4 regions of the Bradyrhizobium sp. sBnM-33 genome follow, and region 3 is predicted to be linked to each of the others. Evidence: predicted binding sites of a transcription regulator. Region 3 holds the regulator's gene; each other region holds the start of a gene.
The links. Region 3 encodes LexA, which represses DNA repair genes until DNA is damaged. Its sites were predicted from a motif close to TGTTCNNNNTGTGTTCNG; they were not measured.
Positions count from the first base shown of each region.

Region 1: RX328_RS09080 (ATP-dependent Clp protease adaptor ClpS) is a predicted target of LexA. The motif match lies at 2,872-2,889, and genes of this name have one in related genera.
Region 2: dinB (DNA polymerase IV) is a predicted target of LexA. The motif match lies at 5,213-5,230, and genes of this name have one in related genera.
Region 4: RX328_RS14405 (PA0069 family radical SAM protein) is a predicted target of LexA. The motif match lies at 4,672-4,689, and genes of this name have one in related genera.

Region 1 covers NZ_CP136624.1:1,958,113-1,966,139, reverse strand. Annotated here, with positions in the region: gene RX328_RS09095 (IS630 family transposase) at 1-1,109, opposite strand, end outside; gene RX328_RS09090 (LexA family protein) at 1,148-1,429, shown strand; partial or broken gene RX328_RS09085 (HesB/IscA family protein) at 2,387-2,708, opposite strand; gene RX328_RS09080 (ATP-dependent Clp protease adaptor ClpS) at 2,933-4,663, shown strand; gene RX328_RS09075 (hypothetical protein) at 5,144-5,737, shown strand; gene RX328_RS09070 (Rieske (2Fe-2S) protein) at 5,706-6,098, opposite strand; gene RX328_RS09065 (hypothetical protein) at 6,579-6,863, shown strand; gene RX328_RS09060 (hypothetical protein) at 7,414-7,974, shown strand.
Region 2 covers NZ_CP136624.1:7,459,956-7,467,982, forward strand. Annotated here, with positions in the region: gene RX328_RS34965 (hypothetical protein) at 1-91, opposite strand, end outside; gene RX328_RS34970 (hypothetical protein) at 119-727, opposite strand; gene RX328_RS34975 (MHYT domain-containing protein) at 1,331-3,631, opposite strand; gene dinB (DNA polymerase IV) at 3,922-5,169, opposite strand; gene RX328_RS34985 (adenylate/guanylate cyclase domain-containing protein) at 5,405-6,604, opposite strand; gene RX328_RS34990 (hypothetical protein) at 6,561-6,959, opposite strand; gene RX328_RS34995 (phosphatase PAP2 family protein) at 7,358-8,027, opposite strand, start outside.
Region 3 covers NZ_CP136624.1:5,192,851-5,200,877, forward strand. Annotated here, with positions in the region: gene glnA (type I glutamate--ammonia ligase) at 1-343, opposite strand, end outside; gene RX328_RS24240 (hypothetical protein) at 452-634, opposite strand; partial or broken gene RX328_RS24245 (ComEC/Rec2 family competence protein) at 1,660-3,680, shown strand; gene RX328_RS24250 (hypothetical protein) at 3,688-3,915, opposite strand; gene RX328_RS24255 (hypothetical protein) at 4,002-4,424, opposite strand; gene lexA (transcriptional repressor LexA) at 4,654-5,355, opposite strand; gene glp (gephyrin-like molybdotransferase Glp) at 5,563-6,774, opposite strand; gene RX328_RS24270 (HAD family hydrolase) at 6,930-7,556, opposite strand; gene RX328_RS24275 (hypothetical protein) at 7,685-7,987, shown strand; gene RX328_RS24280 (hypothetical protein) at 8,017-8,027, shown strand, end outside.
Region 4 covers NZ_CP136624.1:3,114,055-3,122,081, reverse strand. Annotated here, with positions in the region: gene RX328_RS14425 (uracil-DNA glycosylase) at 1-344, shown strand, start outside; gene RX328_RS14420 (glycosyltransferase family 39 protein) at 482-1,987, opposite strand; gene RX328_RS14415 (ribonuclease HII) at 2,068-2,859, opposite strand; gene RX328_RS14410 (VOC family protein) at 2,942-3,391, opposite strand; gene RX328_RS14405 (PA0069 family radical SAM protein) at 3,490-4,650, opposite strand; gene RX328_RS43590 (DUF3551 domain-containing protein) at 4,769-5,032, shown strand; gene RX328_RS14400 (glycosyl transferase) at 5,415-5,987, shown strand; gene RX328_RS14395 (helix-turn-helix domain-containing GNAT family N-acetyltransferase) at 6,210-7,133, shown strand; gene moaB (molybdenum cofactor biosynthesis protein B) at 7,251-7,814, opposite strand; gene RX328_RS14385 (neutral zinc metallopeptidase) at 7,983-8,027, opposite strand, start outside.

The DNA of each region.
Region 1 (8,027 bases), 3.2 Mb from region 3:
GCGATGGTTGGATATGCGCGGCCGAGTTTGGCGCGGGCTTTGTCGGTTGTGAACATCCATTTGATGCGGTCTCGTGCTTTGTTTCGCTGCCGTTGCCATGCTGCGATCTCTTTTCGGAGCCGTTTGGGATCGTCGATGCGGCGGCCGAGACACTGGCGCTGTAGCACGCTGATCTCGCACTCGACCATATTGAGCCAACTGGCGTGCTTCGGGGTGTAGTGGAATTCGAGGCGACGCAGGATGCGACGGGCCTCGGCGGGCGCAAATGCTTGATACAGCGCGCCGGCGGTGTGGATCGACAGATTGTCCTGCACGACACGGATACAGGCGGCATCGGGATAATGGACGTCGACGAGTTCACGCATGCAGTGGGCGTAGTCCACGGCGGCGCGGCGGTCTGTTATCTTGACGTTGCGCCAGCCGCGATGCGGATCGAAGGTGACGAAGAGATTGACGGTGCCGTTGCGGCGGTACTCGTAATCGTAGCGCTCGCGCTGTCCGGGCCTGGCCGGGATCGGCTGACGCACCTCGCTGATGAGCTGGACGGGGGTCTCGTCGAAGCAGACCAGCGGCCGCTCGGGATCCGGCGCCTCGGAATAGAGATCGAGCACGTCCTCCATGCGGGCGACGTATTCGCCGTCGACATGGGGAATGCACCACATGTCCCTGCACCATGGCTTGAGGTCGTTCTCGGCCAGCCGGCGACGCACGGTCTCGCCCGACAGGCTGTCGTGATCGGTGAGCTTGACCATCGTGTCGGCCAGCAGCGTCAGCGTCCAGCGTTTGCGGCCGGCGGGCGGCTTGGCGCATGCGGTCGCGACCAGCAGGGCCTCTTCCTTGCCCGTCAGCTTGCGTTCCGCGCCCGGACGCGGCTCCTCGCTCAAGGCCCGCTCCAGATTGCCTTCCACGAAGCGGCGCTTGGTCCGGCCGACGGTGGAGAGGCTGACACTCACGGTCCGGGCAATCTCCTCGTCACGGCGGCCCCGATCGGCCGCCAGCAAAATCTGCGCCCGCTTGAGCTTGCGGGCGGCGTGCTTGCCGCTGCCGAGCATCGCCGTCAGTTCATCGCGCTCGGCTTGGCTCAATTCGACCCGATAACGTACATTCATGCTTTGCCTCCTTGGCGGAGGCCGGGGCCAATCCAACGATGAGGCAAAAATCAGGCGCGCGTTTCACCGAAAAGCAGGGGCACTACCTCGCTTTCATCCATACCTATTCGTACATGTTCGGACAGCCGCCCGCCGAAGCCGACATCCAGCGCCATTTCCGCGTCAGCCCGCCGACTGTCCACCAGATGATCGTCACCCTCGAACGGAACGGCTTCATCCGACGTCAACCCGGCGTCCCCAGAAGCATCGAGATTCTCTTGCCACCGGAAAACTTGCCCATCCTCGAATGGCTCGGTATCAAAACGTCAAAATCACTATGATGAACCACTAGACATCACCGTCCATGCCTCATCGGAGATGCCAATGCTAAAGAAGCAAGCGCCGTGCCGCAACAAAGAAGATTGAGTCTGCACGCAGTATCTGCATGCGTCGCATTGTCGACATTTGGTTCGGAGCCGACAATCTTCCTGATACCAGACGCCTGTGGCGCGTACGCCGTTTCACTCTCGTGTGAGGGCACCCACCGGAAGGCGTTGACGCAGACATCCTCAGATGGTGTGCCGGGGATATCAAGATGCTCAGAAAGTCGGGAAGAGAAAATTGACTGGCGTCACGAATGAAGATGTCCATACCATCGAGGTGATCCGTAGCAATATAGTTCTCTCGCCTTGCTTTCCGCCAATGGCATCGAACACAAAACGTATCGAGTCAACCACGGCGGCGTCTCGGGCTGTCGCTGTCCTCCTTGGACGTTTCCTCCCTAGACTTGTGCCGCTTGTCAGTTAAGCGTCCTTTTTGCTTGCCCATCAATCCGAGCATTTTGGATCGGGTATGCGAGACTCAGGATTCGCGTTTGATGCGGAAGGATACAGACCGCGATCAACGACTTGGACGCCAGGGTCGCCTGAGTTGGCATGCTCTGCGAGCGCCTCCTGTGCCTTGTGCTGGGGATTATGTTTTGGGCATGGACCTTTTGGATCCCGTAAGGATTCGTTCCAGTGCTGATGGACACGCCACTCGTCTGGGAAACTGGAATTGGTGCCCGTCAGCAGCACGGAAAGCACGACCGAACTCCTCGCCCAATTCACTTCGAAGATCATCCGGCGGGAGCGATCCAGGCAGGTTTCTGCCGCCGACAGCAAGGACCCAGGCAGCGTTGCGGATTGGGCCGGATCTCCTCGATCACGGCGCGAATGAGTTGCTCCCGACCGGTCTCAATGCTCGGCGGTTGCTTCAGTTGTTCTGGTTCCACCAGCATGGTTCGATTTCTCTTGTCATCAGCTGAAGGATTTGCCGCAAGAGCAGCTCGATTTGGCGTTTGGGTTGTCGAAGGTGAAGCCCGAGCCCTACAGCGCCACCACGAAATCGATCGTCGTGCCGGCGAGGTGTTCATGGCTCTTATTGTCGACGAACACCTTGACGCCGTCGCGCTCGATCACGGTGTCGTCAGGCTGAGCCTCGTCGGCCAGGCTTCATCCGGTATTTGAACCCGTCGCAGCCACCGGCCTCGACCATGATGCGCAGGCCGCTCGTCGGCTGCGCCGAAGCCGAGATCGCGCTCTTGAGCGCATTCACTGCGCTATCCGTCAGATTGATCATGGCACCCTTTATTTTCCCGAGTCGTTTGCATGGGAATTGGCAAGTCGCATGCCAGCGCGCCCGAGCTTGACATTGCTCACCTTTTCGAAATCGCGCCTGTTGGCTTTGCGAGCGTGTAGGGTTGCTGACAAAGGTCTTCGAGGGATTGCGGCGGCTTTGCGTGTCTTCTTTATGGATTCCGCCGATAAAGCGTAAGGAACGCGGCGGCAAGCAATTTGCATTGCGTGTCTAAGCCGGCCGAAGTGTCCGGTGATGAGCTTAGATCGGAGACCACTTTCATGACGAACACTACCGAACAACTAGAACACGCACCGGGGGTCTTTGTCGACAAGATCTCCGCAGGCGGTGCGCCCATTCAGCTTGTTTTGCACAATGACGACAAGACGACTCTCGGTTTCGTGGTACGCCTGCTGCGCGAGGTATTCGACAAACAGGAGCGGGATGCCATTGCGCTCGCCGAACTCGTCTTGCAGCATGGCAAGGCCGTCTGCGGACGCTATCCTCCCTCAGTCGCAAAGGCGCTCCTCGAGGCGGCGCAAGAGCGTATCCGAGCTGAAGGATGTCCCCTGCTGATCACGGGCGAAGCCGCGGGCGAACCGGACGGCCCCGACCTGTCCGACGTGCAATTCGAATATGCCTTCGAAGCGCTTGAGTGGCACTTCACCAACATACCGCCGAGCGAACTCGCCACTACTGTGCGGCGATTCCCGGGCCACATGCAGGCCGATGTTCAGGTCGCGATCGATAAGCTATTCGCCGATCCGGTCCGCTTCTTCGGCGTCTATGAACAACATAGGTACGAGACGCTTTCATTCGCTCGGATCAAACAGCGTGGACGGAATGCGATTTCGCTGGTGCCGCCGCAATATCACCACGTTGATACTGGCGAAACGGCGCCGGTCAAATGCCTGTGCAATGGACTGTGGCTTTGCCGGGCGAGCGAATTTTTCTATGCCGTCGTGCTCTCTACTGAGTTCGAGTTCAAGCAAGAGCCGAGGATCCGGATTGAAATCGTTGCCCCTGCGGGGTCTGGCGGCGAAGCCTTTGTTCAGCGCAGCTTTGACGAACTGGAACGGGCGGTGCACGCGGCACGTTCTTATCGCGGCAAGATCCTCTCATTTGAGAAAGGTGCGGATTACAGCGGCCGCTCAAGAGGCATCACGGTGCATCGAGTGGCACCAGTGAGGCGCGAGGAGGTGATCCTGCGGGAACAGGCTATCAAATTGCTCGATCGCAACGTGTTGAGTTTTGTCGCCACGCGCGGCGCACTCCGCCGATTCGGCCAGTCGACCCGCAAGGGCATCCTGCTCTATGGCCCGCCGGGCACCGGTAAGACCCACACCATCCGCTATCTCGCCACCAACCTACCGGGACACACCACGCTAATCATCACCGCCGAAGAGGTCGGTGAGCTGAGCGCCTATATGGCGCTCGCGCGCCTGCTGCAGCCTACCATGGTGGTGATCGAGGATGTCGATCTGATCGCCAGCAAGCGCGACGACTTGACAACATGTGAGGAGGCCGCGCTGAACAAGCTCCTAAATGAAATGGACGGCTTGAAGGAAGACGCTGACATCCTCTTCGTGCTCACCACCAACCGCCCCGAACAACTCGAGGGCGCCCTGGCCGGTCGTCCCGGCCGCATCGACCAGGCGATCGAGATGCCGCTGCCTGATACGACCGGCCGCGACAAGCTGATCCGGCTTTACGGCATGGGCCTGCCGCTTGAGGCGGAGATCGTAGCCGAGACGGTGCGCCGCACTGAGGGCGTCAGCGCCGCTTTCATTAAGGAGCTGATGCGGCGCATTGCGCAATCATGCATCGCTCGTAACGGCGGAAACTCAGTGACCACAGCTGACATCGAGGAAGCGCTCGACGACATGCTGTTCACCGGCGGCCGCCTCAACGTGAAGCTCTTGGGTGGGGCCGGAGCGATGGCTGCGGGGTCTGAATGAAGGCGAAGGGAAGAAGATCACCCGCCAAGGGCTGCGCCAACTCCCGCATGCGCCGGGTGTCGACGACGCGTCTATGACTGATGAGCAGCGAGGCGGTTCGTGAACGCGAACCGCCACGACGAGGCCGAAGCAACAATGACTGCCCGCTCGCCGGCTGCGCCGACGTTGAGATCGCGGTCTTGACTGCATCCAGGTTGCTTGTGGCTCACCCTTCCCTTGCATAAGTCGGTTGCTTGCGAATTCGCAAGCTGCATGCCAGCGCGCGCTTGATAGTTCCCGTCTTTTTCGAATCGCTCAGAGTGGCTTTGCGACCCGTGTCGGGTTCCTGACGAGGCTCTTCGAGGGATCGCGACGCGCTTGCGTGTTTTCTTTAAGTGTTACGCGGATGAACCATTCCAGTCGCGGCGGCAAACAATTTGCATTGCACATGTTGCGCCGGCCGAGGTGTCCGGTGATGAGCTTAGATCGAGGACGATTTTCATGACTGCAATCGAGAACACCGCGCTCGGCCGGCTGGACAAGGAGGGGCGCCTGCTCAATGCCATATTCAAGGGCGGGACCACCAAGCCGGGCCGGTTCGGCTTTCGCGGCGATATCGCACTAAAATTCCAGACCCAGGTCGCGGACGAGGAGCGGCCGCCCGACTATTCGATCGAGCAGGTGCTGATGGTCGCGCAGGAAGGCGAAAGCACCATTCCGGTGCTGGCCGGCTATCTGCACTGCTTCGCTTATCTTGCTGATATCGCAAACGTTCTTGACGGCGCGCTAAGCCCTGGTGGCAGCTACTTCATGTTTTGCAACAACATAGACCTGTTGGCGAAATACCGAACCAAACTCGGTGATATCACCTTCCACGTGCTGCCGTGCGATGAATCCACTGTCATCTGGAAGGAGATGATGGACCTGGTCGGGGTCAACAAGAACGGCCTCAAGAAGCTCGATGCGGGCGGCAGGCTCGATTACTTGCTCGACGCGGCCAGGAATGTCGATGCATCCTATGACGAAATCTCCTACGAAGACGGGCTGAAGAGGATGGGGCCCGTCAAAAACCGCAACGAGAACCGGCCGGTCTGAGCGCTGGTCCAGCCCTCGCCGGTGGGATCCGTTCTCGTCCTACAACAAGCCGCACGCCGGTGACGCAGATGTCGCCGTCCAGCACCGTCAACGCGACCGGCGTGAGCCCGCTGCCCTTGCACGGGCCATCAACGCAGCGGCCGGTGCCGAGCTCGAAGGTCGAGCCGTGCTTACTGCACATCAGCCGGATGCCCTTGGGATCGAGGAACTGGTTACGTTCCCAGTCCAGGTTGACCCGGTTATGCGGGCATTTATTGAGATAGCCAAACACCCGCTTGCCCCAGCGCACCACAACAATGGACCACGGCTTGGGATGTCGTAGAAGCCGCAGATCGCATAGGCGGTATTCGGCTGCATCCATTGCTCGTTCATGACAAGATGCCTTTCATTAATCACCCTGCGACCAGCCCTGCAAGAATCGCGCAGGGTGCTGGATCGCCTCACCTTCTGGGGAATTCGACGCGCGGCGTCGCAAGCGCACCACCACTAGGTGCGACCCGTGCACGATCGACGGGTTCGCGCGAGCACTGTCGCTTTACGGGGCTCACAACGCGCATCTCCGCGGCTGCTACAAAAAATTGATCTCTTCGCGTCCGACTTTGCCGGCTGCTCGCTGGACGAGCTGACGGCAATGCTCGATCGTGGCATGCTGACCATCTATTCGGTCACGCGCCCGATTACGGCAGATTGCGCTGTCGATCAGGCGGGATTCTCGTGATTTTCAGCGTTGGCACGCCGGCCTTCGGCCCGCGGAGGGTGGCGTGAACCAGCCGCTCCTCGCGGCCAATCCGGTTTCGGCCGCCGGCCTGGGCTTGCCCGTGCCCGTCAGGCGGATGGCACGATGGTTCCGGTTTTTTCCGCAGGCCCTGGCAACTACGAGATCAAATTCGCCGAAGTGTCCTGCTCGAAAGGCTCACCGGTGAAGATCACCGCTGTCAAATTGCTTCCGGTTCGTCATCATACGGAAAAGTGCCCCGAAGCAGCCTCTCTTGGTGGGAGCAGTCATTGGAATGCTTTCCGCATCGGTGGGATGAGCGCTATGAACAAGCTGCCCCTACAAACCCGCGTCCAGATTCTGACGATGCTCTGTGAGGGCAGCAGCTCAGCCGGATTACCGGGGTTATAGCGCGACAATCTGGATGGGAAGTCTTCGGGAACATTCCTCCATGAGGCAATACGCACTTCCATCCTGATTGCCGCGCCGCACGGGGTGTCGATCAATACCGTGACTAAGCTCTTGGTGGACGCTGGTTTGGCCTGCGCCGCCTTCCACGATGAGAAGGTCCGCCATGTCCCCGCCATCCGCATCCAATGCGTTGAGGTTTGGTCGTTCAGCTACGCCAAGCAGAAGAATGTCAAATTTGCTGAGCGGCTCCGGCCGCTGCTGGCGACATCTGGACGTGGACGGGCCTGGACGCCGACTCCAAGCTGATCCTGTCATGGCACGTTGGCGACCGCAGCCAAGACAACGGCATTGTCTTCCTAGGAGACTTGGAGGCGCGTCTTGCCAACCGCGTCCAGCTCATCACAGATGGCCACAAAGCCTATCTCAAGGCCGTATCTGCGGTCGATTTCAACGCTGACTACGCGATGCTGAACAAGATATTCGCGACTGACTATGCCGTCCTGGCCGCTATAGCCCGCCCAAGTGCATTGGCGCGATCAAGGAAGCCATCATGGGCAACCCCGATCCGAAGCCTAACAGCACCTCATTTGTTGAGCGGCAGAACCTGACCATGCGCATGTCAATGAGGCGGCTTACCCGCTTCACCAATGCGTTCAGCAAGAAGTTTGAAAACCATTTCCACGCGTTGGCACTCTACTTCTTTTTCTACAACTTCTGCCGCGTCCACAAGACACTTGGCGTCACCCCGGCTATGGTCGCTGCCGTGACGGATCGTATCATGAAAATGGAAAGCCTTGTTGTTGAGATCATCGGCGCGCGGAATGCCCCGGGGCCGCGCGGCAAAGGGCTGGATGAGGCCCATACACCGTCCGCCTGCCGTTTCGCATCGACCAGGTTGCCCATGGCCGCTGAAGACGGATTGCGTGCAGCCTTCCCTATGCGCGAGATCCGACGGCGCAGCCGCTGGCTTGCATGTGGTGGTCTGGTTTCGCGATCTGCCCCAAACGTCCGAAGCATGGGTTACGCCGCACTGGAGGCGCGCCAGATCGAGCGCGGCTGTCAGCTTCTGGCTCAAGCGGTCGATCAGCTTCGTTCGCGGCGATTGTCCTAGTCGCATGCCCCTCCAACTGGACCATCAAAATCAGTGATAACTGGCAGTTCTAA
Region 2 (8,027 bases), 2.3 Mb from region 3:
TACGCAAAAATGTGCGCAGCTCGGCTGTTTGCCCAACCTTGATTGGAAACAGACCGGTAAAGCCGTATTTTTTTCCGTTTTGATTTGCCATACGCGCGTACTCCGCTCGATAGGCCCGCTACTCCGGGATGGGACCGAACGTACCTAACTTGTTCTGCACACTCATGAGCAGGCGGTTGAATTCCGTCGCAAACTTATCGGGCGCTAGGTCGAGTGAATTTTTCGCAAACTGTTCGAGTTCGCGGTGCACTTCGAGGCCCGCGCGAACGTCGCGCACCGAAGCGCCAGGGTAAGCACTATACGAGTGATCCGACTCGACCTGATTGCGCCTAATGTACGTCTTCAATGGCCCAACTGGCCTCGCCATGGGATAGCGAATGCTCGCGAACCATACGGCGTCGAGCGGCACATAGAGGACGTCGGCGAAGGCCTCGATGTAAGGCCCCCACGGGCCGTTGAACGTGCTCAGGAAGAACAAATAATCGTAATTAAGTTTTTCCGCCGGCTGACCGTCGTCAACCCGCGGAAAACAATCACGCTTGACTACGACCCAATGGACGAAGGGCAAAAACGCCAGCGCCTTGGCCGTGTTCTGAGTTCTTTTCACATTATCGAATATCCAAAGCAACAGACGGACATAGTAGGTGCCGAAGCGATTCATCGGCGTGATCACGTTGAAGGTAACGGCTTTGCCAAGTCCGTCCTTGTTGCGCGCGCGATCGGCCATAAAAACCTCCTCGCAATGAGGGGTGAATGAAGCGCAACGCCGCTCGCCCCAACACCCTTACTATAATACCACTTGTCTAATTCGTTAGGTATCTTGTCTAATTCGCTAGGTATATTGCGTCAGTATGGGAGATCGCTCACCCACTGCAAAGCCTTCACAGCACAATCCAAGCGACCGCGCGGCAAACGCCTTCGGGCTTCCTTCAACATTAGATTTTGTAACGATATCGGCATTTAGAGCTGACATTTACGATGTCCGCTTTGCGCAGGGATTATTCTTCCGGATGCCCTGTTTGGTCCGCCGCTGAGACGGGCCGCGCGGCGTCTTAGCAAACCTGGGCCTGCGGTGTCTGTGAAGTACATCACAGATAGCGCCATGATCTCGATGGGCATTGAACACCTGATCCTCTAGGCCGCAGCAAGAGGATGAGCTAGCGGCAAACGACACGGCAAAACTTTTTGAACAACCGCGGCACTGAGGCGGCAGGAATTATGCGGCAGCCGGAAAGCATAGTTTGACGGACGGACGGATGTGACTGCGCATGCGGCACTCACGTAGTGGCAATTCCCTCGGCTCCCGAGGCCTCAGGAGACTCATCAACTGTCAGGCTCTCTTCGGGTGCAAGGTCAAGACCGAGCGCGAAGCGGCCTGTGCGCGCATCACCTCATCAATGGCGGCCAGGAGCGCCGCCTGGTCGAACGGCTTGGAAATGCGAGGCAGGTGAGGCTGCGTCGAGCCCAGCAGTTCGGCATATCCTGTGCAGAGCACCACGGGCGTACCCGGCCGCTCGGCGGCCACTGCCTCGGCAAGCAGCAACCCGTTCATCCCCGGCATGGCGTAGTCGGTCACCACGATATCAATCTTCGGCATTCGGCGCAGCAGCTGGACGGCCTCCTCGCCGGAGCGCGCCTCGATCACGGCGTGGCCGAGATCATCGAGCATCGCAGCGATGCTGTCGAGGACGAGAAGGTCATCGTCGACGACCAGCACCGAAAGAGGTCGGCTGCTGCGGGGCGCGGAGCGTGACGGCTCTGCCGCATCGGGCTCCTCCACCTTTTCGTCCTGAGCGGCAGGCAGCCAGATCTCGGCCGTGGTCCCCTCGCCGATGCGGCTCTTCAGCCGCAGCACGCCTCCGGACTGTTCGGCCAACCCTTTCACCATCGAGAGGCCGAGACCGGTTCCCTTGCCGACGCCCTTGGTCGTAAAGAACGGCTCCTGCGCATGCTTGAGCGTCTCCTCGTCCATGCCGCATCCGGTGTCGCTCACCGACAGCGCGACGTATCGTCCCTCGGTAAGGCCATCGATGGCCTGCTCTTCGCGTGCGGCGATGCTGATGACCCCGCCACTTGCCGCGATCGCGTCGCGCGCATTGACAGCGAGGTTGAGGATCGCGAGCTCGAGCTGGTTGGCATCGACCTTCACCTTCGAAAGCTCGATCGGAAAACGGGTCTCGACCCGGATGGCCGGATCAAACTTCAGGAGAGCTGCCATTCCGCGCACCAGCTCCGGGACATCCACGACGACGGGCTTGAGGTCCTGCTTGCGCGCGAACGCCAGCATGCGCTGGGTCAGCGAGGCGCCGCGCAGCGCACCCTGAATCGCATTATCGAGCAGCCGGTGAATCCTGGGATCTTCCGGCTGGAGGCGCTTCTTCGCCAGTTCGAGGCTGCCCAGGATCACGGCGAGTATGTTGTTGAAGTCATGGGCGACGCCGCCGGTAAGCTGTCCGACAGTCTCCATCTTCTGCGATATCACGAGCGCATCGCGCGTACGCTCCAGCGCTTCCTGGGCCCGGCGGCGTTCCGTCACGTCCCGCACGATCTTGGCGAAGCCAATGGCCTCGCCACGCTCGTTTCGCACCGCGCGTATCGTCGCCTCGGCCCAGAAGCGGCTACCGTCCTTGCGAACGCGCCAGCCTTCGGTTGCCGACTTGCCTTCCTGCTTTGCGTCCAGAAGCACGGCGTCAGGAATCCCGGAGCCTCGGTCCTCCTCGGTGTGGAGGATGGCGTAATGCGTCCCGACGATCTCGTCGCCATAGCCGATCAGCCGGCGAGCGCCGAGATTCCAGTTCGCCACCCGCCCTTCGGGGTCGAGCATGAAGATGGCATGATCGGCTACGCCCTCCACCAGCAGGCGGAATTTCTCCTCGCTTCGCCTGAGTGCCTCGGCTTCGCGATCGGCACGTTCTGCCGAGGCGCGGTCGTACACGGCCGCGGCGAGCCCGATGACGAGGACGACGATCGTGGTGCCGGCGACCAGGAACGCGAGCGGCGCCTGCCCCACGGCGCCATGGGCTGCGCGGCCAAGGAAGGCATCGGTGGCAACAAAGGAGGAGCCCTGCATGGCGGCGTAATGCATCCCGGAGATCGCCAGGCCCATAACGGCGCCGGCCGATATGCGCTCCAGCACGCTCGTCGTGCGAAAGGCGAGCCACAGCGCGATGATGGACGCGCCGATCGCGATCGCGATGGAAAGCACGACCCAGACGGGATCATAGTGAATGGAAGCCGCCATCCGCATCGCGCTCATGCCGGTGTAGTGCATGCCGGAGATCGCGAGTCCCATTCCAATGCCGGAAACAACGAGCGCGTTCGCCCGCTGACTTACGACGACGAACGCGGCTGCAGCGACCAAAATGGGAAGGGCGAGCGAGAGCAGCGTCAGGAGCGGATCGTAGGAAATTTCGACGCTGGGCAGGCTGAACGCCAGCATGGCGACGAAATGCATGGACCAGATGCCGCCACCCATGGCGACGGCCGCAGCCCCAAGCCAGCCCAGGCTGGCAGAGCCGGAAGCAGCCCGCATGCGCGTCGCAAGATCCAGCGCCGTGTAGGAAGAAAGTGCGGCGATCAGGACTGACAGCGCGACAAGAACGGGGTCGTGGGCGCCTGGATGGTGATGCATTCCGTCGACGATGCAAGGGAAGCATCTGAATAGCACCGTTTTTCCAACAGTGCATTGTTCCGGTGCCGAATAGTTGAAGAGGCCAAGTTCGGCGGAAAGCCTGGCTGGGGCGGGCGGGATTGAACGTCCGAATGGCGGAATCAAAATCAGCTTGATTATTCAACGGTTTCAAGGCGCATTTGGGCAACTGTAAGAAAATGCCTCTGGCATTTTCAATAGCTTGGCAGTCGTTTCCAAATAAAGAAGTAGTCCACACACGGAGGATCAGTCCCGAAGACCTGATGCAACGATCACAGCTCCTTTTGGGCAAGTTCGCGAAACGCGTCGGGAACGGAACGAGAGATGCCGAGCACTACCGAACCGTACCCAATAGCATCCCATCCGAAGCGACCGCGAATCAGATCGACGGCACGGTCGGCCGCCCAACGTGCCATGCCTGTTTTGGTGCCGGGGCGGCGGGATTCGTCTTGAAGTCCAAGCGGAAGCTCCAGTTCCAGATCCCAGTGCTCCTCGAGATGCGATACCGAGATCGCCAGGAGCGAGATGGTCTTCTCGTCCGGATGATCTGCAAGGACCGCGCGCACCAGCTCCTCGGCAAGCTCGGCAAGGATTACGGTTGCTGAGATTGGCGCGTCGAGCGTCACCGAGCGGGTGGCTGAGTTCAGATTGGCGAGGCGAACGCGCACCGTCACGGTTCGGCCAGGCCTGGACTTTGCGCGGAGCCGAGTGCCAATCCGGTCTGCAAGGTGAAACAAGGTGGGCCGAAAAACCCGCTCTTCGGCAGGCTTCCTGCCAATCGCCGACTGGGCTCCCGCGGATCGAGCTCGTCGGTGCGACTTGATTTCTCGCGGATCGAGATTCCAAGCCAGCGCTGCGAGTTTCTCTCCTGCGGCGGGACCGAGCAACCGCTCAAGCGACCATCCCGGCGTCTTTGCCAGCTGCCCGATCGTGAGCACGCCGATCTCGGCCAGCCGCACCTTCGTGACCGGGCCTACTCCCCACATCAGCTCGACCGGCAGGTGGTGAAGGAATTGCAGCTCGGTGTCGGGATCGACAACCACCAGCCCGTCGGGCTTGGCCACTTGCGAGGCAATTTTTGCCAGATGCTTGGTGCGGGCTACGCCGACTGAGATCGGAAGGCCAAGCTCCGCCCGCACGCGTCGGCGGATCGTCCTTGCAATTTCGGCGGGCGAACCGAAGAGATGGGTGCAGCCCGCAACGTCGGCAAAGGCCTCGTCGATGGAAATCCGCTCGACGAGGGGCGTGAAATCCCCAATCACCTTGATGGCGGCGTCACCTAGCCGTTGGTATTCGCTGAAATGACCGCTGACAAAAGTGAGTTGCGGACAGAGTTCGCGCGCTTGCCGTCCCGGCATGCCGCCGCGGACCCCGAAGGCCTTGGCTTCGTAAGAAGCGGCAAGCACAACTCCACCACCTACGGCGACGGGTTTGCCGCGCAACGAAGGGTCAAGGAGCTGCTCTACCGAGGCATAGAAAGCATCCAGGTCCGCATGGAGGATGGTGGCTGTCGTTGCCATCCCGACCGTTCGCCCATGACGTTACGAAGAGGTTCTCGACGAGAAGAACATAATGAGAACAAATAGGAGGAGTGTCAAGCGATCGGTGAAGAATCGCGACACCAGTCCTGACAGAAAGCCGTGGCTCCACCTGTCACGTCAGTGTCTGAGCGTTGTTGCGGAGACTAGCTGATAGCGCCGTTTGACGAGTTCGCGCCCCTTAGGCGCGGCCCGGCACCTCGCGATTGATCGTCGTTCAGCCATGATACGTAAACAGCTCGATTGGGTCGTTGAAGCCGCGGACCGGATATTCGCCGACGCGTTCGAGATCGAAATCGCTTTTGACGAAGTCGGCGAACGCGCGGGACAGCAGCACCGTTCTCCCCAATTGCTTGGTGAGGGCTTCGAGACGCGAAGCCATATTGACCGCAGGACCGATGACCGTGAAATCGAGCCGACTGCGCGACCCGATATTGCCGTACATGACGTCTCCGACGTGGACGCCGATGCCGTAATTCAGCGGCGCACGACCGGTTTGGCTGTTTTTCTCATTGAGGGCAAGCATAGCCTGACGGGCTTCAGCCACCGCATGCAGCAGATTTGCGCAGGCCGACGGCTGGCTGAGCGGAAAAATGGCAAGCAGACCGTCGCCGATGAATTTCAGTATTTCCCCACCATGTCGCGCAATCGGCTCCGACATTGCATCGAAATAGCCGTTCAGAAGATCAATGACGTCATCGCGCGGCCAGTTGTCGGAGATCCTGGTGAAATCACGCAGATCGCAGATCATGATGGCGGCGCGTACCGTCGTCCCGCTGCCGCGCCTGGTGGCGCCGGCTAGAATGAGCTCGCTGGCATGCGACCCGACGTAAGTTTCGAGCAGCGTTCGCGCCAGCCGGTTCTTGACACGAATTTCGCTGACCAGCGCCAGAACCGGCAACAGCTTTAACAGGCTGCCGATATGCGCCTCGTCGAAACCTCCTGGCCGGTCGGTTGCAAAGGTCACGATATGCCGCTTGCCGAGCGTATGGTACAGCGGCCACGCCACATAGTCGGTCAGGCCTTTCGCCCGCAGCTCGTCAAAGACGGCGTGCTTGCGGCCCAGTGACGCCTCCCGTTCGAGATTCTCGCGCACCTCGGTGGCACCGTCATGGATTTCGTTGGCAGGACTATCGATGTATTCGGATCGCTCCCTGACATCGTAGTCGACCCTGGCAATCTCCGCCTCGCGCATCCCGTCGGCCCACATGATCCGGGCGCCAAGCCATTGCGGATGGTGGATCAGGATATGAAGCGACGCCCGCTTGACGGGAATGCCTGCTCGCTGAAGCCGGATACACAGCTCAGCGAAAATGTTGTCAATGAAGCGCTCATCGCGCGTTTCGTTTGTCAGCCAATGCAAGATGTCCCCGTCAGAGCGCGCGGTAACGGGATCGATTTTTGGCGGCGCGTTCATATCTTGCTCCTGAGCAGTGACCTGGATCGACGGCACAGAATATGTCGTGCTCCCGCGCGACGTCGTCAACAGAGTCCGCCGCAATCTGCTTGTGCGCATCGGGTTGCCGGCGAGTTGCCGCGTATCCGACGCGAGAGGACGCCGCGGCTGTGCCGGACTGGCGCTTTGAGCCCTGGCTGGGGCGGGAGGGATCGAACCTCCGAATGGCGGAATCCAAATCAGCTTGATTATTCAACGATTTCAAGGCACATTTGGAAAAAATGGCCGAAAGACGCTCCAGCAACTTCAATAGCTTGGCTGCCGTTTCCAAATGAAAACAGCCCTTCCAGGGCAGCTTAAAACGATCGATCGGCAAGACAGCCGCCTCTGGCGGTCTCGGGCCAGAGAGACAAAAAACGGGGCAGCTACTGCAGATGTACGAACTTTCGAGCGATCCGCGTTGTTATTCGCAGACTAGGGGCGTCTGCGCCAGACTTTCGCCCAGGACCGCGTGCCGTCCTTGCCGTCTGGGATGAAGCGCACTTCGATCTGCCGGTCCGCTTAAACTGCCCGCCGGAGATAACTCTGCATACCTTGCGCGATGGGCAGCAGCTCTAGCTCACAAGCAAGTTCGTTACCGAAAACAAAACGCAGTATCAAATATCCCGTCGCGGTATCCAAGGAATCACCGCTTTGTGCGGCGGAAGTCCGACGTCATCGATCACTTCGTCGGTGCAGGCGAGCAAAGTTGCCGCCTGAGCGGCGCAACGCTGACTAGTCGCTCGGCTGCTCGATCATTCCGGTGCGCTGAAAATACGACATGAGCATCTGGCAAATTAGCGCCCACGAAGTGCCGAAGCACCAGCCCGCCAACACATCGCTCGGATAATGAACTCCGAGATATATGCGGCTGACTCCGACCAGCAGGGTAAGGATCGCGGCGGTCATTATAAGATGGATGCGAACAGAGCGGGAAGCTTGCGTTTGAGCAAGCATCAAGCCGAGCGTCAGATAGCAGACAGCCGAAATCGCTGCGTGCCCGCTCGGAAAGCTCAGCGTAGAGACCTGAGTGAGTTGAGCGACGAGATCGGGGCGCGCTCGCGCAAAGGCAAGCTTGAGAAGAGTATTGAGAATGGCGCCACTCAGGACCGTCGTCAGGACGAACAAACCGGCGTGGCGCTTGCCTATGGCAAAAAGGAACGTGGTCACAACCATGACCAGCAGTGCAAGTACCGCGGTACTGCCCAGTGCGGTGATGTCTCGTACAACGTCAAGCAACCATGGCGGCCCGATTGGCCGCGACAAGTCGGACGCATGGCGGAAGGCGACCATCAACCAACGGTCGAACGCGATAGGCTCTCCTTCGGTCACTTCCAGTGCGATGAACGCAAAACCGAACAGAAGAACGGCGACGAACAAGGTCGGAGCCCAAGACTTCAGATGC
Region 3 (8,027 bases):
GGGCGATGTAACGGGCGTCACGGCTATAGGGTTGACCGGTCACGGGGTCCTTGATGTTGCAGATCAGGACCAGGGTCGATGAAGGGGAATACGGGTCGAGGAAGGCCGTGGTCGGGTCCGGCACGACGAGCATGTCGCTTTCCTGGATTTCCTGGAAGCCGCGGATGGATGAGCCGTCGAATCCAATACCTTCGCTGAGAGCATCGACACTCGCCGCACCGGGCGGGATGGAAAAATGCTGCCATACCCCAGGCAAGTCGGTGAAGCGCAGATCGATCATCTGCACCTTCTCGTCCTTGATCGCCTTCACGGTATCTTCGGCTGTCGCACACTTCGGAAACATGGCTTCACTCCTGTTATGGAGAGCCGCATCTTGGAGGTCGTGACGCCATTCAGCCGCGGCGAAGCGGCCTGCAATGGGTCCTGGTTCTGCGTTGCCGCGCCGGCAGCCTCAGCTTTGGTGGGGCCCGCGCATGAGCTTCATCGCGTCTTCGATATGTCGCCAGGTTCTGGCCAGTTCGACCTCGCCTTTGGCCTCGAGTTCGATGGCGTTCTGGGCGGCTTCCGCAATAGCCTTGGCACCGTGTGCTTCCAGCAACTGCCGCGCATAGTCGTGGATTTCGATTTCTCGCATGGCGTCATGCTCCTCTCGTTCCGAGCGCAACCGTGAATTCCAGTCGAACTGAGAGCCGTAGACGTTGACACCTGATCTTGCGCACAGTGTGCATCCTGCTGCGGCGCACTTGCAAGAGTGCTTTCCGGGCGGTGGGCTGCCGGGTTTGGATGGGGCTCTGGGAAGAGCAGCGGCAACACAGCGCAGGCCGCCGCGACGGCGGGTGGCTATGCGCCGATCAGCGACAGCGCCAGGCCTGATCATTCGCGAAGATGGCGACTGGAAGATTGTCAGCCATCATGTGTCGCCGAAAACGCTGTTGATTGAGCAGTAGTGGGCCGGCGCCGCCGCCTAGCAGCCCCGGCAAATGCTCCGCAGGGACTTTGCGAGTTGGGCATCTTCCGGCGCCATCGGCTCATAGGGCCTTTGCTGCGTAGCCTGTCGGGCTTCCTGGGCCTTTTGTCGAGCGGCCCGCGCGGTTTCCTGCCGCTGGTAGCATGCTTCGCGTTCGGCTCTCGCCTCGATGAAGCGGCATTGTTCTGGAGTTGCGGCATTGGCGTGAGAGGTGATCAAGATCACCGCAAATAAAAGGCTGGCCGCAAGCTTCATGTCGTTTCTTTGTCCTGATTTCGGTTCAATCCAATAGCGTTCGACTGTAACGCCGGCCGGTGTGCATTTCCTCAGGTTTCTGCTTCCGTTCCGCTAGCGGCCGCAATACAGCGTCCGGTAGTCTTGCGGTCTCCACGAGATCGTAAGGTGTAGGCTCGGTGGCGGAGCAGGGCGACACGTCGGGCCGAAAACGGGGCTATGCCGGCACCTGGCCGCCGCGCGCTGCGGCGCCGATCGGCGGCCTTGCGCCGTCGCGCCCGGCTTTCTGGCCGCCACTGATCGAGACCTTGCGGACATGGGCGCGCGCGGAAGCTGGTGCCGGCCGCTTGCTGCCGTGGGTACCCGTCGCATTCGGCACCGGCATTGCCCTCTACTTCGCCGCCGATCATGAGCCGGTGCTGTCGGTGGCTGCCACTGTGGCGATCGCGCTGTGCGCGGTGGCGGTTCTGTTGCGGCGACAGAAATTCTTTCCCGCCGCGGTAATGATCGCGGCGGTCGCCGCGGGCTTTGCGGTCGCGACCTGGAAGACCGCGCGCATCGCGCATGGCGTGCTGGCGCGGCCGATGTTTTCGGTGTCGCTGACGGGTTTTGTCGAGACGCGCGACATTCGCGAGCGCACCGACCGTTTTGTCCTTCGCGTCGTCACCATGGAAAGCGCGCGCGGAACGACGAAGCTGGAGCGCGTACGGCTCTCGGTAAAGAAGGGCACGGCGCCGCCGGTTGGGAGCTTCGTCGAGCTGAAGGCGCGGCTGTTGCCGCCGCTTTCGCCGGTGCGGCCGGGCAGCTACGATTTCAGCCGCGACATGTTTTTCGCCGGCATCGGCGCCTCCGGCTTCGTGATGGGCGCGGTCAAAATCGCCGCGCCGCCCGCCACGGGCGGCGGGCTCCGCCTGCGCTATTCGGCATTCATGCAAGGCCTGCGCGATACGATCGATGCGCGGATCAGGACCACGCTGGAGGGCGACAAGCGCGCGATTGCGACCGCTCTGTTGACCGGGCGGCGCGATGCGATTTCGCCGCCGGTGAACGACGCGATGTTCATCTCCGGTCTCGGCCATGTGCTGTCGATCTCCGGCTATCACATGGCCGTCGTCGCCGGTGTCGTGTTTTTCGCGGTCCGGGCACTATTGGCGCTGTTTCCCGTGCTCACCGTCGGCTACGCGATCAAGAAGTGGTCGGCGGCAGCAGCCTCGTTGCCGCCGCGTTTTATTTGCTGCTGTCCGGCGCCGAGGTCGCGACGCAAAGATCGTTCTTCATGACGGCCGTGGTGCTGATCGCCGTCATGGTCGATCGCCGCGCGATTACGTTTCGCACGCTCGCGGTCGCCGCTCTGATCGTGCTCACGGTCGCGCCGGAAGCGCTGGTGCATCCGAGTTTTCAGATGTCGTTTGCGGCGACGCTCGGGCTGGTGGCGCTGGTGCAGATCGGCATGCCGCGCCTGTTCGCGACAGCGGATCATACCGCAACCGCGCGCGTGGCGCTGTGGGGCGGCCGCGAAGTCACCATGCTGCTGCTGGCCTCACTGATAGCGGGGCTTGCGACCACGCCTTACGCGGCCTTTCACTTTCACCGGGTCACGCCTTACGGCGTGCTGGCCAACCTCGCGGCGATGCCGGTGGTGTCAGCACTGGTAATGCCGGCGGGCCTGTTCGGCCTCGTTGCGATGCCGTTCGGCTTCGATCGCCCGTTCTGGGCGGTCATGGGCGTCGGCATCGACTGGATGATCGTGGTCACGCAATGGGTCGCGGCATTACCCGGTGCGGTCGGCCGGGTGCCGGCCTTCGGCATCGGCCCGCTGATTACGGCAAGCCTCGGCATCATCCTGCTCGGCCTGTTGCGCACTCCGCTGCGCTGGTCGGGTGCGGCGCTGGTGCTGGCAGCGGCATTGTGGGCGGCGCGGGCGCCGCAGCCGGACATCCTGATTTCCGCCGACGGGCGCAATGTCGGGGTGCGCGGCCAGGATGGCCGGTTGCACCTGATGCACGCGGTCAAAGGGTCCCGGGATGCCTTCCTGCTGAAGGAGTGGCTGGCGGCGGATGCGGACGCGCGGACGGCGGCTGACGCGTCGCTCACATCGGGCGTTTCATGCGACGATTTTGGCTGCGTGGTGCAATCCGCTGGTGGCGGCCTGATCGCGCAGGCCTTCAGGCCCGAGGCGCTGGCGGACGATTGCGAGCGCGCGGCGCTGATCGTGACGCTGCGGCAGGCGCCCGCAGCCTGCGGCGCTTCCGTTATCGATGCTGAACGGCTGCGGCGGCAGGGCGCGATGGCGTTGCGGCGCAGCAGGGAGGGATTTGTCGTCGACGCGGTCAAGCCGAGGGGCGTAGACCGCCCGTGGTCGCCGGCCATAGCGGACGAGAGCGAGGTCGTCGACACCACCGTTCTTGCGCCGCGCATTGTGCCGCCCCGCGCGGTCGATGCCACGCCGGCCGAGGCAGATCTTCAGGCGGAGGAGTAGACGAGCGTCAGTGCTCGTCGACCGTGGGTTTGGCTGGTATTTCGAATGCACCGAGGTGGAATTCCTCCGGGGCATCAGGCGCCGACGGCAGAGCGACCAGCGTGAACGATGCGTCGGGGAATTGCTGCCAGATTGCGAGATCTTCCGCCGTGATGGTGAGCCAGCCGTACCTGAACATGTACCGCCCAGGCTCGGTGACGCGCCCGGCTTTTTGCCACGTAACCTTGTTGACCACCGACTGCCCCCTGCGGTGCCGAGTTCTGAAAAATGTACCACCACGATCCGCCGGCCTGGACCGGCGGATCGTATGCGCGTGGGCGTTTATCCGGTCACGATCGATTCGGCCGGAGGTGCTTCCGTTACCTTTGGCGCACGCTCGCCACCGGTCTGGACCACCGGCAATTGCAGCACGGTCGCACGCTGGCCTTCGCAAAGCTGCGTCACCAGCACATGGCTTCCATCGGGGAATTCGATCGCGTCATGATGACGGTCGGATATATGGGGGTCGATTTGATTGAACTTGCCGACCCGCCAGTCGGTGGTTCGAGTCCAGATCCACCGGTTATCGTATTTGACGTCCTCAGCGAACGCCAGTTCGGTGCCGGGAAGCATGCAGACCGCCACTGCAGGCTCGCGTTCCGACGCAAAGCCGCGGGTCGATGTACCGCGGAATGTCGTGGTGATCAGCGTCTCGCCGACCTGGGCAGGCCGCGTAGCCACAGCATGCAGGCTATAGTCACACATCGGATGGCTCCCTCGTTTGAGATAGCTGACCCGTGTCTAGAAGGAGGCACAGGCCTCTATCAGAGTGGACATGGCGCAGAGCCTTTTCTTCTTTCTGGGCAATTCTGCGACTGGCGCACTGCGCCACATTCACAAACGCGCTAACGTGCCTTAGTTCCACATGCGCAACAAAAAACCCCGGCCGAGGGCCGGGGCTGGCTTTCGTCACGGCGCCGGAGCGCATAACGGGTCAGTATTTGCGGTACAGCCCGATCAGCTTGCCCTGAATCCGGACCCGGTTCGGCGGCAGGATGCGGACTTCATAGGCGGCGTTTGCCGGCTCGAGCGCAATCGAGGCGCCGCGGCGGCGGAAGCGCTTCAGAGTGGCCTCTTCCTCGTCGATCAACGCCACCACGATATCACCGGTGTCGGCGGTCTCGTTGCGCTGGATCAACGCCATGTCGCCGTCGAGGATACCGGCATCCACCATGGAATCGCCGCGCACTTCGAGCGCGTAATGCTCGCCGGAGCCGAGCATGTCCGGCGGCACACTGATGGTGTGGCTGCGGGTCTGTAGCGCCTCGATCGGCGTACCGGCGGCGATCCGGCCCATGACAGGCACGGCGACCGGGCGATTGCCGTCGTCCTCGGCGGCCGGCGCGCTCACCGTGCGCTTGCCGAGCGTGCCCTCGATGACGCTCGGCGTGAAGCCGCGGCGGCCGTTGGCGGCGGCTGCGAGCTCGGGCAGCTTGATGACTTCGATGGCGCGGGCGCGGTTGGGCAGGCGGCGGATGAAGCCGCGCTCCTCCAACGCCGTGATGAGGCGGTGGATTCCGGATTTCGAGCGCAGATCGAGCGCGTCCTTCATCTCGTCGAACGAGGGCGGCACGCCGGCCTCTTTCAGCCGTTCATTGATGAAACGCAGAAGTTCATACTGTTTGCGCGTAAGCATCGCGAGCAATCCCCCGGTTGGCGTCGTCTCGTTCCGAATCTTTAGCGCCCAGATCGTGGAGTCCCCAAACTCTCAACCAAAGACACTAGCAGTCGAAACAAATCATGAACGGACACTATATGTTCGATATGTGTTCCGCAACCATTTAATTTCAGGTGAACGCATTGCGGTTCCGGTTCAAGGTGCTGTTGGAACGCCGTTCAGGCGTCATTCCGGCAGCCGGAGCAACTCGCAACGCGATCCCTTTGCGGCAGCCGGCGCGAACGGCGGACGTATCACAAGTGCCCGTGCCGCAGCGAGATTCCCTGATAGTGACGAGTCCTGATGGTTCACCGGCACGGCGACCAGCGTGCCGTCGTCGCGCGCTTCGAGGCGAGCGCGAAGATAGTCTTCGCGCTGGTCGTTGGCGGCGAGATCGCAGCCGAGCAGGGCGTTTTCGCGCGGATGATGGACGTGGTCGCGGCCTGATAAGGCGCGAATCAGCGGCACCAGAAACAGGAAGCCGCAGACATAGGAGGAGACGGGGTTGCCGGGCAGGCCGATCACCCGCATCGCGCCCAACCTGCCGTGCATCATCGGCTTGCCTGGCCGCATCGCAATCCGCCAGAACGCCATGGCGACGCCCTCGGCCTCCAGCGACCGCTTGACGAGGTCGTGGTCGCCGACCGAGGCGCCGCCCACGGTGATCAGGACGTCCGCGTCGGCGTTGCGGGCACGGCGGATGCCTTCCGTGGTGGCGGCGACGGTGTCGGCGGCGATCCCGAGGTCGATGATTTCTGCGCCCTCGGCTCGCGCCAGCGCCCGCAAGCCGTAGCCGTTGGAATAGACGATCTGGCCGGGGCTGGGGGTTGCGCCTGGCATCACCAGTTCGTCGCCGGTCGCCAGCATCGCCACTTTCGGGCGGCGGTGCACCGCAAGCTCCGGGTAGTTCATGCCGGCGGCGAGCGAGAGATCGCGGTCGGTGAGGCGGCGCCCGCGTTTGAGGAGGACGTCGCCTTCGCGGAAATCAACGCCCGCGGGGCGGATATGCCGCCCCGGAACGGCAGCTTCCGTGATGGTGATATGATCGCCCTCGATGGCAGCGTCTTCCTGGATGACGACGGCGTCTGCGCCATCGGGGATCACGCCGCCGGTAAAGATCCGCACCGCTTCGCCCGGGCCTACCTTCCGCTCGAACGGGCGGCCGGCGGCGACCTCGCCGATCACCTTCAGCCGTGCGCCGACATCGGCGGCGTCGGCCGCGCGCACCGCATAGCCGTCCATCGCCGACATCGCCTGCGGCGGCTGCGTCCGCCGCGCGGCGACGTCGCGTGCGAGAATGCGGCGATACGCTTCGTCGAGCGCCACCATTTCTTCGGGTAGCGGCGCTGCGCCGGCAAGGATCGCGGCAAGCGCATCGGCAACCGGCATCAAGGCCACGCTGGCACTCCTGCTTCGACGTCATTGCGAGGAGCAGCGGGACGAAGCAATCCACACTTCCTTCCTGGCCATGGATTGCTTCGCTTCGCTCGCAATGACGGGGTAATCATCTAAATTCCAAGTGCTTAAATTCCAAGTGCTTAAATTCCAAGTGCTTAAATTCCAAGTGCGGTCAGTGCCCTTGCCACGTCATCCGTCGATGTCACGTGGATGGCAGAAAGGCCGCGCGCCCGCGCACCTTCGATATTGGCGGCTGAATCGTCGAAGAACAGGATCCGCGACGCCGGCACGCCGATCGCTTTTATCACATGATCATAGGCTTCGGCGTCGGGTTTGCGCAGACCGATGCTGGAGGACAAAAATATCTCGCGGAAATGGCTGAGGACCTCCGCATAGGCCTGCGAAAAATGCGTGACATGGGCCGGATTGGTGTTGGAAAAAGCATAGAGCGGCAGGCGCTTTGCAGCACCCGCCAGAAGCTGTGCAATTCCGGGCATCTCGCCGGTGAAGATCGCGTTCCAGCCTTCCAGGAACTGCGCGTCGGTGATGCCGATGCCGAGCGACCGGCGCAGGCTCGCAAAGAACGCCGCATCGTCGATCCGGCCGGTCTCGTGGTGCTTGAAACTATCGTCGACGACAAAGCGTCCGGCGAGATCGGCAGGCGCGCAACCAGCATGCCCAGCCCAGCAGGTCATTACCTGATCAAAACTGATGTCGAGCACGACGCGGCCGAGATCGAACAGCAAGGCGTCGACGGAATGGGGCGCTGGCGGCGAATTCATGGCAGTCGTTTACAAAACTGGACCGGCCTCGGCAACGGCCACGGGGATTTGCGTCGCAGTCCAATCCGGCGCTTAAGCCCGTACGCGGGCTGTGCTAAGGCTTGGGGCCAATTTCAGGGAGTAGTCGCATGCAAGTTGTTGGCAGAATTCTGGGCGCTGTCGCCGTGATCGCATTGTTGGCCGGATCCGCTGCCGCCCAACAAGGTCCCGCCAAATATGGCGAGGAGGACAAGCCCAAGACGCCCTCGCAAATCGAGGCGGAGAGGGAGGCCGAGCGGGCCTACCGGAGATCGCTCGGCAACATCCCGGAGCAGCAGAAGAGTTCCGACCCCTGGGGGACGATGCGCGGCGATAGCGCACCGCCGAAAGCAGCGGCCAAGGCGCCGGCAGCAAAGTCAAAGGCCAAATCCGCCGAAGGCGCAGCAAAGTAGAAGGCACTTCCCGGCGCCATGCCGGGACAATGACGTCCGC
Region 4 (8,027 bases), 2.1 Mb from region 3:
GCAAGGCCTACATCGCCAACGTGATCCCCTGGCGGCCGCCCGGCAACCGGACGCCAACGCCGCAGGAGACGCAAGTCTGCCTGCCATTCATCCAGCGGCAGATCGAACTCGTGAACCCCGACATACTGGTGACGCTCGGCAACCCATCGACGCAAACGCTGCTGTCGACCCGCGATGGCATCATGAAGACCCGCGGCAGATGGTTCGACTACGACACCGGCACCCGCACGATCCGCGCCATGGCGACGTTCCACCCGGCCTATTTGTTGCGCTCGCCGTCCTACAAGCGGATGTCCTGGCAGGACCTGCGCGCGATTGCGAAGGCGCTGGAGCAACTAAGTTAGCTCGTGTCCCGGACGCGGTGCAGCGCCTCTCGGCGCCGCACCGCAGAGCCGGGACCTATAGCAGCGCAAGACAATGGCCCCGGATCAGCAGCGCATCACTTTCGTGCTGCGCAGCATCCGGGGCACGGAATTCGCAGCTAAGGCGCCTTCGGCCGCACGATCGCCCAGCCGACCCGCAGCAATGGCAACCGGCCGTTCACCATCCATTCGAACGCGCGCGGCACTTCCGGCACCAGGCCCGGAAAGCGTTGCGCGATGTCGGGCGGCGGCGTCCCTGAAGTGTCGGAGGCGCGCCAGACCACGACACCGCCGGTCTCGCTGAATTTCGCGACCGACAGCCATGGGGTTCGCTCCGGCGTGGAATCGAGCAACAGATGCGGACGCCCGCTGCTCATCGCGATCAAGCTCGCCAGTTGCGGATCGCCGGCGACGGCGCGCAGGCGCTGGTTGGTCCGGCGCTCAAAGCTGTCGCCGAAGAAATGCGCAATGGCTGTTGCCGGCAGCGAGGTCGGCACCTCGTTCGCGGTCCACGGCAAAAACAGCGTCGCCGCAATCGTCGCCAAGGCAGGCGCGGCAACCGCGCCCGCCCATACCGTCCGCAACAGCCGCTGGCGCCGCAGATGGATCAGATCGCCGCTCGCGACGATTACGGCAAGCCCCGACAACAGCAAGGCGACGCCCGCCCCGCCGACGACATGATCGAGGTTGAAGATGCCCGCGATCAAACTTCCGAGCAGCGCCGGCGCAAGCGCAAAGAAATAGACGAACTGGCGCGCCAGCGGATCGACCGGCGGCCGGTAGATGATCGGCGCCTCCCCTGCATTGCGGGCGAACCAGCCGGAGTTGAGGATCGCCAGCAGCACGATGGCGGACATTGCGAGCACGAGGCCAACGAGCAGCCAGCCCCACTGCAGGACGCGCGCGCCGAGATCGGAAATCGCCGGCCACGGCGGCATCGCGAGCGCGTCGGCGCGAAGCACCCAGATCAGATAGGGTAACACCAGGACGGCGATCACGAGCAGCGCATAGAGCGGATCGAGCGACATCAGCACGCGCCGCCCCCGCGCGGTGGCAACGGCAAATCCGGCGAGCAGCAGCAGCAATCCGAGGGCGGCCGGCGTCGTCAGCAGCAAAAGCCCGGCTTCGATCGACCAGGCGAACCAGGCGTTGTGCCGGTTCTGGCCGATCAACTGCCAGGAATGCAGCAAAAGCAGCGCCCATAGCGGGCGCGCCAGCACCAGCGGGCCGAACTCGACGCCGGGCGAGCTGAAGGCCACCACCGTCATCGACAGCAAGACCGCGAGCACCGCCTGTTGCCCGCCGACAATCGCGCGGGCCAGCTGATAGTAACTCCAGAAGGTGACGACGGCGCAGATCTGCGCCAACAGATAGACGCCGAACATATGGTTGCCCGCTGCGCGAAACGCGATGTCGGCGAGCCAGAACGCCAGCGGCGGACCGAGCCAGGTTCCGACCTGGTATTCCCGGCCAAAGGCCAGCACGGTCGCAAGGTCGCCGGGCGGGCTGCGGTACAGCAGCATCGGCAGGATCAGCCAAAGTGCGGCCTGGACCAACACCACGAGCCAGACTACCAGCCGCGGCCGGGCGCGGATCAGTTCGACAACGAGCGAGGTGAAGCGCATGAAACGTCCGAATGCCGGGCCGGGCAGCCCTGTCCTGGGGGACGTTTGATAGAGTGGACGAGGCGCCGAGGCAACCGGCGTCAGATCGTGGCGGAGATATCGGAAGTGACCTCCCCGTCCACGCTGAAGAGATCAGGTTCGACTGTCTCTTCGACCGTCTCGGGATAATGTTTCAACCGCGCGGCAATGACGGGTGCGAAAAAGCGGCGATGGTGGATGCTTGGGCCTAACCGGTCCAACGCCTCGCGATGTTCCGGCACGGCGTAGCCCTTGTGGCTTTCGAAGCCGTAGCCCGGGCAATCCAGCGCCAAGGCGCTCATCAAGCGGTCGCGCGTCACTTTGGCGATGATCGAGGCGGCTGCGATCGACATGACAATGCCGTCGCCGCCGATCACCGCCTCGCAGTCGCAGGGCGCATCGATCTTGTCGCGGCCATCGACGAACACGTGCTTCGGCATTTCGGGCAGCGCGTGCACGGAACGCGCCAGCGCCCAGAGCGAAGCGCGCAAGATATTGTCGCGGTCGATCCGCGCGGGTGAGGCAAAGGCGACCGCAAACGACGAGGTCGCGCAGATCTCCTCGAACAATTCCTCGCGGCGTTCGGGCGTCAGCCGCTTGGAATCGTCGATGCCTTTGGGGATTCGCTTGGGATCGAGGACGACCGCGGCCGCTACCACCGGACCTGCCAGCGGACCGCGCCCGGCCTCGTCGCAGCCGGCGACAGGCCAGACGCCGCGCTTGATCAGCGCCCGCTCGCGGCGAAAGCTCGGCGGGGCGACTGCGATCACGCCCTTCGGCAGCTCGGCCTGTTCCTTGCCGGCTTTCTTGTCCGATTTCCCGTCGGGTTTTTTGGTGGATTTGTCCCGAATCATGGCCGGGATTCGTGCGCCAGCGCGCGGCGGCGCGCAACCGGGAACCCGGCACAATTCCCGTTATTCAACCCTATACTTGTGCCTAATCCGGCAGATGCACCCGCCGGTCCTCGCCGACCTCGATGCCGGGCGCGACCACGACTTCCCAAATGTGGTTGTCGGGATCGCCGAAATAGCCGCAGTAGCCGCCGTAGTCGGTCTTGTGCGCGGGCTTCAACAGTGACCCGCCGCAGGAGATTGCGAAATCGAGTGCCGTGTCGACCTCCTCGACCGAGCTGCAATTCCAGGCGAGCGTGGTGCCGCGAAAGGTTTTCGGCCGCGGCTGATCGGGCAGCGTGGCGTCGCGGGCGAGCTGGTCCCACGGGTAGAGCGCGATCACGGTGCCGCCGGTATCGAAGAATGCCACCGCCTCGCCGGTTGCGCGCATTTTTCGGGCAAAGCCGAGCGCATCATAAAAGGCGATGCTGGCGCGCATGTCGCTAACACCAAGCGTGATGACCGTGAAGCGGGGGACTGGCTTACCAGTACTCATGCATTCTCCGTCCGTCATTGCGAGAGCGATGACGCAATCCAGGCCTCTCTGCGGAGGATGGAGTGATGTGTCGCTTCGATCGCAATGATGACAACCACCTAGAATAGACTAAGTTGCTGTCCGTTCCGCTTCGGCTTGACGAAATGATTTGTCGTCAGTTTCGAACGCCGCTTGTTGAGGCCGAGCTTCTCGCAGGCGATTTCGAACCGCCGCCCGATCATCCAGGCCATCGGGCCGGTACCCTTCATCCGCGTACCCCATTGCGAGTCGTAGTCGCGCCCGCCGCGCATGTCGCGGATCAAGGTGAAGACGTGACGATAGCGGTCGGGATAGTTTGCCATCAGCCACTCGCGAAAGAGGTCGCGCACTTCGAGCGGCAGCCGCAGCAGCACGTAACTCGCTTCCTTGACGCCGGCGTGAGCCGCGGCATCGAGAATGCGTTCGATCTCGGAATCGTTCAACGCTGGAATAACGGGTGCGACCATCACGGTCGCGGGGATGCCGGCCTGCGACAATTGCCGCAGCGCCTCCAGCCGCTTCGGCGGCGTCGAGGCGCGCGGCTCCATCGTGCGGGCGAGCTTAGGGTCGAGCGTGGTCACGGAAATCGCGACCTTTGCCAAATTGCGCTTCGCCATTCGCTGTAGAATATCGATGTCGCGTGTCACCAGCGCCGATTTGGTCACGATGCCGACGGGATGACCGGCTCGATCGAGCACTTCGAGAATGCCGCGCATGATTTTGTGTTCGCGCTCGATCGGCTGATAGGGATCAGTGTTGGTGCCGATCGCGATCATGCGCGGCTCATAACCGGGCGCCGCCAGTTCTTTCTCCAGCAGTTCCGGCGCGTCCGGCTTGGCGAGCAATTTGGATTCGAAATCGAGTCCGGGCGACAGGCCGAGGAAGGCGTGGGTCGGCCGCGCGAAGCAGTAGACGCAGCCATGCTCGCATCCGCGATAGGGATTGATCGAACGATCGAAACCGATGTCGGGCGAGTCGTTGCGGGTGATGACCTTGCGCGAGGTATCCAGCGAGACCGTGGTCTTGAACGGCGGCAGGTCGTCCAGACTCTGCCAGCCATCGTCAAAGGCGACCCGCGCCTCGGCTTCGAACCGGCCGCTGTCGTTGGACTGCGCGCCGCGGCCGCGTCGCCGCTGCCGTTCGATGGCGACCGCGAGCTCGGGAAAAGGTGTCGCACCCGCCGGCTCGGAGGGCGCCGTGACCGGCGGGTGCTTGAGGGCATGAGAGGATGCTCGGCTCATGAAGCGAACATAGCACACATTGAGAACAAATCAAGAACGTACATTTTTGCGTGTGCCGGGGGTAACGGCAGCAGACCGCCCTCGTAACTCGAAGAGTACAAACCCAGGGAGGGTGCAGATGCGTCTGCTCACTTTGGCTGCCGCGACCATGTCGCTTGCAGCATCATTCACCTTCGCGGGCACGCTGCCAAGCCATGCTGATGCCAATTGGCCAGTTTGCTCCCGGACTTATGGGACGAATGACGGGCTGCGTTGCGATTTCCAGAATTTCCAACAGTGCCGCGCCCATGTCAGCGGCATGACGGGAAGCTGCCTCGAGAATCCTCGAGCGAGCCAGAGTTCTGGAGCATCGCGTTCAAGGCGAAAACCGCTATCCAACTAAAGTCACGGGGCGGAGGCGCCGTTTCGCCCCTGCAGCGCCGCTAACTGGCGCATTAGTCGCGGCCGGCATCGTGCCGGGCAGCGCCGGCGCCAGCGCGGCCGTTTGCGCTCAAACACCTATGGCAAAAGCGAGGGACTTGCCTGCAATTGTGCCACTTACGAGGAGGGCCGCCGGGCCGTCAGCGCTTCGCCAGCAGTTGCATCGACAACGCCAACCTTCGGGTGGTCTGAAGCTGAGGCCGCGCAGAAAAGCGGGGAGGACGCTGGCAGGGGCCGTCTGCGATGGGCTTGCCGCAAAAAACTGCAGCAGGATGGCTGATTTGAATGTGACAAGGTGGTAACAAGCGGCGTTTTTCACCGTTTGAGCCAGCGAAGTCTCATCCATGTTGAGCGTTATCATCCCGACCGAGGGAATAGAACAACCCGCCGTTGCCACGCTGGCAGCGCTGGTGCCGGGAGCCGCAGCCGGCGTCATCCGCGAAGTGCTGTTGGTAGACGGAACCGGTAACGGCGTGATCGAACGGGTGGCCGACGTGGCCGGCTGTCGCTTTCTCAGGTTTGAGGGAACACGCGCCGCGGCATTGGCCGCCGGCGCGCGGGCGGCGCGCTCGCCATGGCTGATGTTCCTGCACGCCGGCGCGGTGCTCGACAGCGGCTGGATCGACGAGACCACGCAGTTCATCCAAAACGTATCGAGCAGCGGCCGGCCGCGCGCCGGAGTGTTTCGCTATGCCCGCTCGCCCTATGCTGACACGCGACTGCGCGACGGCTTCAAATTCGTCGCCCGCATGATCGCCGGGCCATCGGCGGAACAGGGGCTCCTGATCGCCCGCGATCATTATGAGCGGCTTGGCGGCTACCGGCCGGATGCCCGCCGCTCAGAGACGCGATTGCTGCGCCAACTCGGTCGCTCGGCGCGCACCCAGTTGCGCAGCCGGATTATCGTCGTCGCATAGCTTCGGCAGTACGGCGGTAGATCGCAGCGCCCACAGCCAAAATCGCGAAAACAACCCCATGCAAAGTAGCATCGATCGCGACGCGCGCGGCTTGTGTCGGGGCACAAGAAGAATGTCCCGCCGTCACGGCCCCTTACCCCACTCGCAACCGTCTTTCGCAGCACAAAATATACTTGCCATAGTCAAATAATTATTTGACTATGGCAATTATAGAGGTGTGCGATGTCTCAATCCGGCGATCAGGTCCAGGCGGTTCGCGCCTTCAACCGCTTCTACACCCGCAAGCTCGGCCTGATCGAGCCGAAGCTCTTGCACAGCCCCTTCACGCTGCAGGAAGCGCGTATCATCTACGAGATCGCGCATCGCCCGACCTGCACCGCCACCGACCTCACCCGCGACCTCGGCCTCGATCCCGGCTTCCTGAGCCGGACCTTGCAGGCGCTGCAGCGCCGCCAGATCGTGACGCGAAAGCCGTCAAAGAATGACGGCCGCGTCAACGAACTCTCGCTGACCGCCAAAGGCCGCGCCGCCTCTGCCGAGCTCGAGCGCCGCTCGCGTGAGGAGGTCGGAAGCCTGCTCGCTTCGCTCGAAGACGGTCAGCGCGCCGCTGTCGTGCAGGCGATGAAGACGATCGAGCGGGCACTGGAAGGGCCCACGGAGAAGCCAGCCGCTTTTCTCTTGCGCAGCCATCGGCCCGGCGACATCGGCTGGGTGATCTCGAGCCAGGCAAAGGCCTATGCCGAGGAGTATGGCTGGGACATCAGCTACGAGGCACTGGTCGCCGAGATCTGCGCGCAGTTCATCAAGAACTATGACGCTTCGCGCGAGCATTGCTGGATTGCGGAAACAGGCGGCGAACCGGTCGGCTCGATCTTTCTGGTGAAGGGCAGTGATGACGTCGCAAAGCTGCGGCTGTTGCTAGTGGAGAAAAAAGCGCGCGGGCTCGGCGTCGGCCGCGCACTCGTCGAGCAATGCGTCCGCTCGGCCCGCGAGAAGGGCTACAAGAAAATGACGCTGTGGACCCAAAGCATCCTTGTCGCCGCGCGCGGCATCTATCAGGCCGCAGGCTTCCGTCGCGTCAAGGAAGAGCCGCACCACAGCTTTGGCGTCGATCTCGTCGGCGAAACCTGGGAATTGGAGTTATAACAAAGGTCGTCATCCCGGGGCGGCTCGAAGAGCCGAACTACGGTGCGCAATTGTGCACCTGAGTACTCGAGATTCCGGGTTTCGATGCTTCGCATCGCCCCGGAATGAGGGTGCATTTTACGCCGAGGCGCCTTTGGCTTTAGGCCGCCGCAGGTGCTCATCCAGCCGCGGCATGATCTCGACGAAATTGCAGGGGCGCGTGCGGTAATCGAGCTGGGCGGCGAGGATGCCGTCCCATGCATCGCGGCAGGCGCCCGGCGATCCCGGCAGGCAGAAGATGAAGGTCGCCCCCGCAACGCCGGCAGTGGCGCGGCTCTGCACTGTCGAGGTGCCGATCTTGGCATGGCTCAGCATATGGAAGGCGATGGAAAAACCATCCATCCGCTTCTCGAATAGCGGCTCGATCGCCTCCGGCGTCACGTCACGGCCGGTGAAACCGGTGCCGCCAGTGGTGATAATCGCATCGACATTGGGATCGGCGATCCAGCGCTTGATGATGATGCGGATCGCATCGACGTCGTCGACGATGATCTCGCGCGCGGCGAGATGATGGCCCGCCGCTGTCAGCCGGTCCGCCAGCGTCGCGCCGGATTTGTCGTCGGCCAGCGAGCGGGTGTCCGAGACCGTCAGCACGGCGATGTTGAGCGGCACGAATTGTTTTGTTTCGTCGATGGAGGACATTTCACTGGATCCCTCGTGTCCCGGACGCGGTGCAGCGCTCCGCAGAGCCGGGACCTATACTCAAAGAAGCGTCGCGCAACATGGCCCCCGGATCAGCAGCGCATCACCATAGCGCGTCTAAGACGCGTGAACGCGCTTATGCTGCGCAGCATCCGGGGCACGACCCGGTCACAACGCCCCCGCCGCAAACGTGTTGCAGGCCTGCACCGTGCC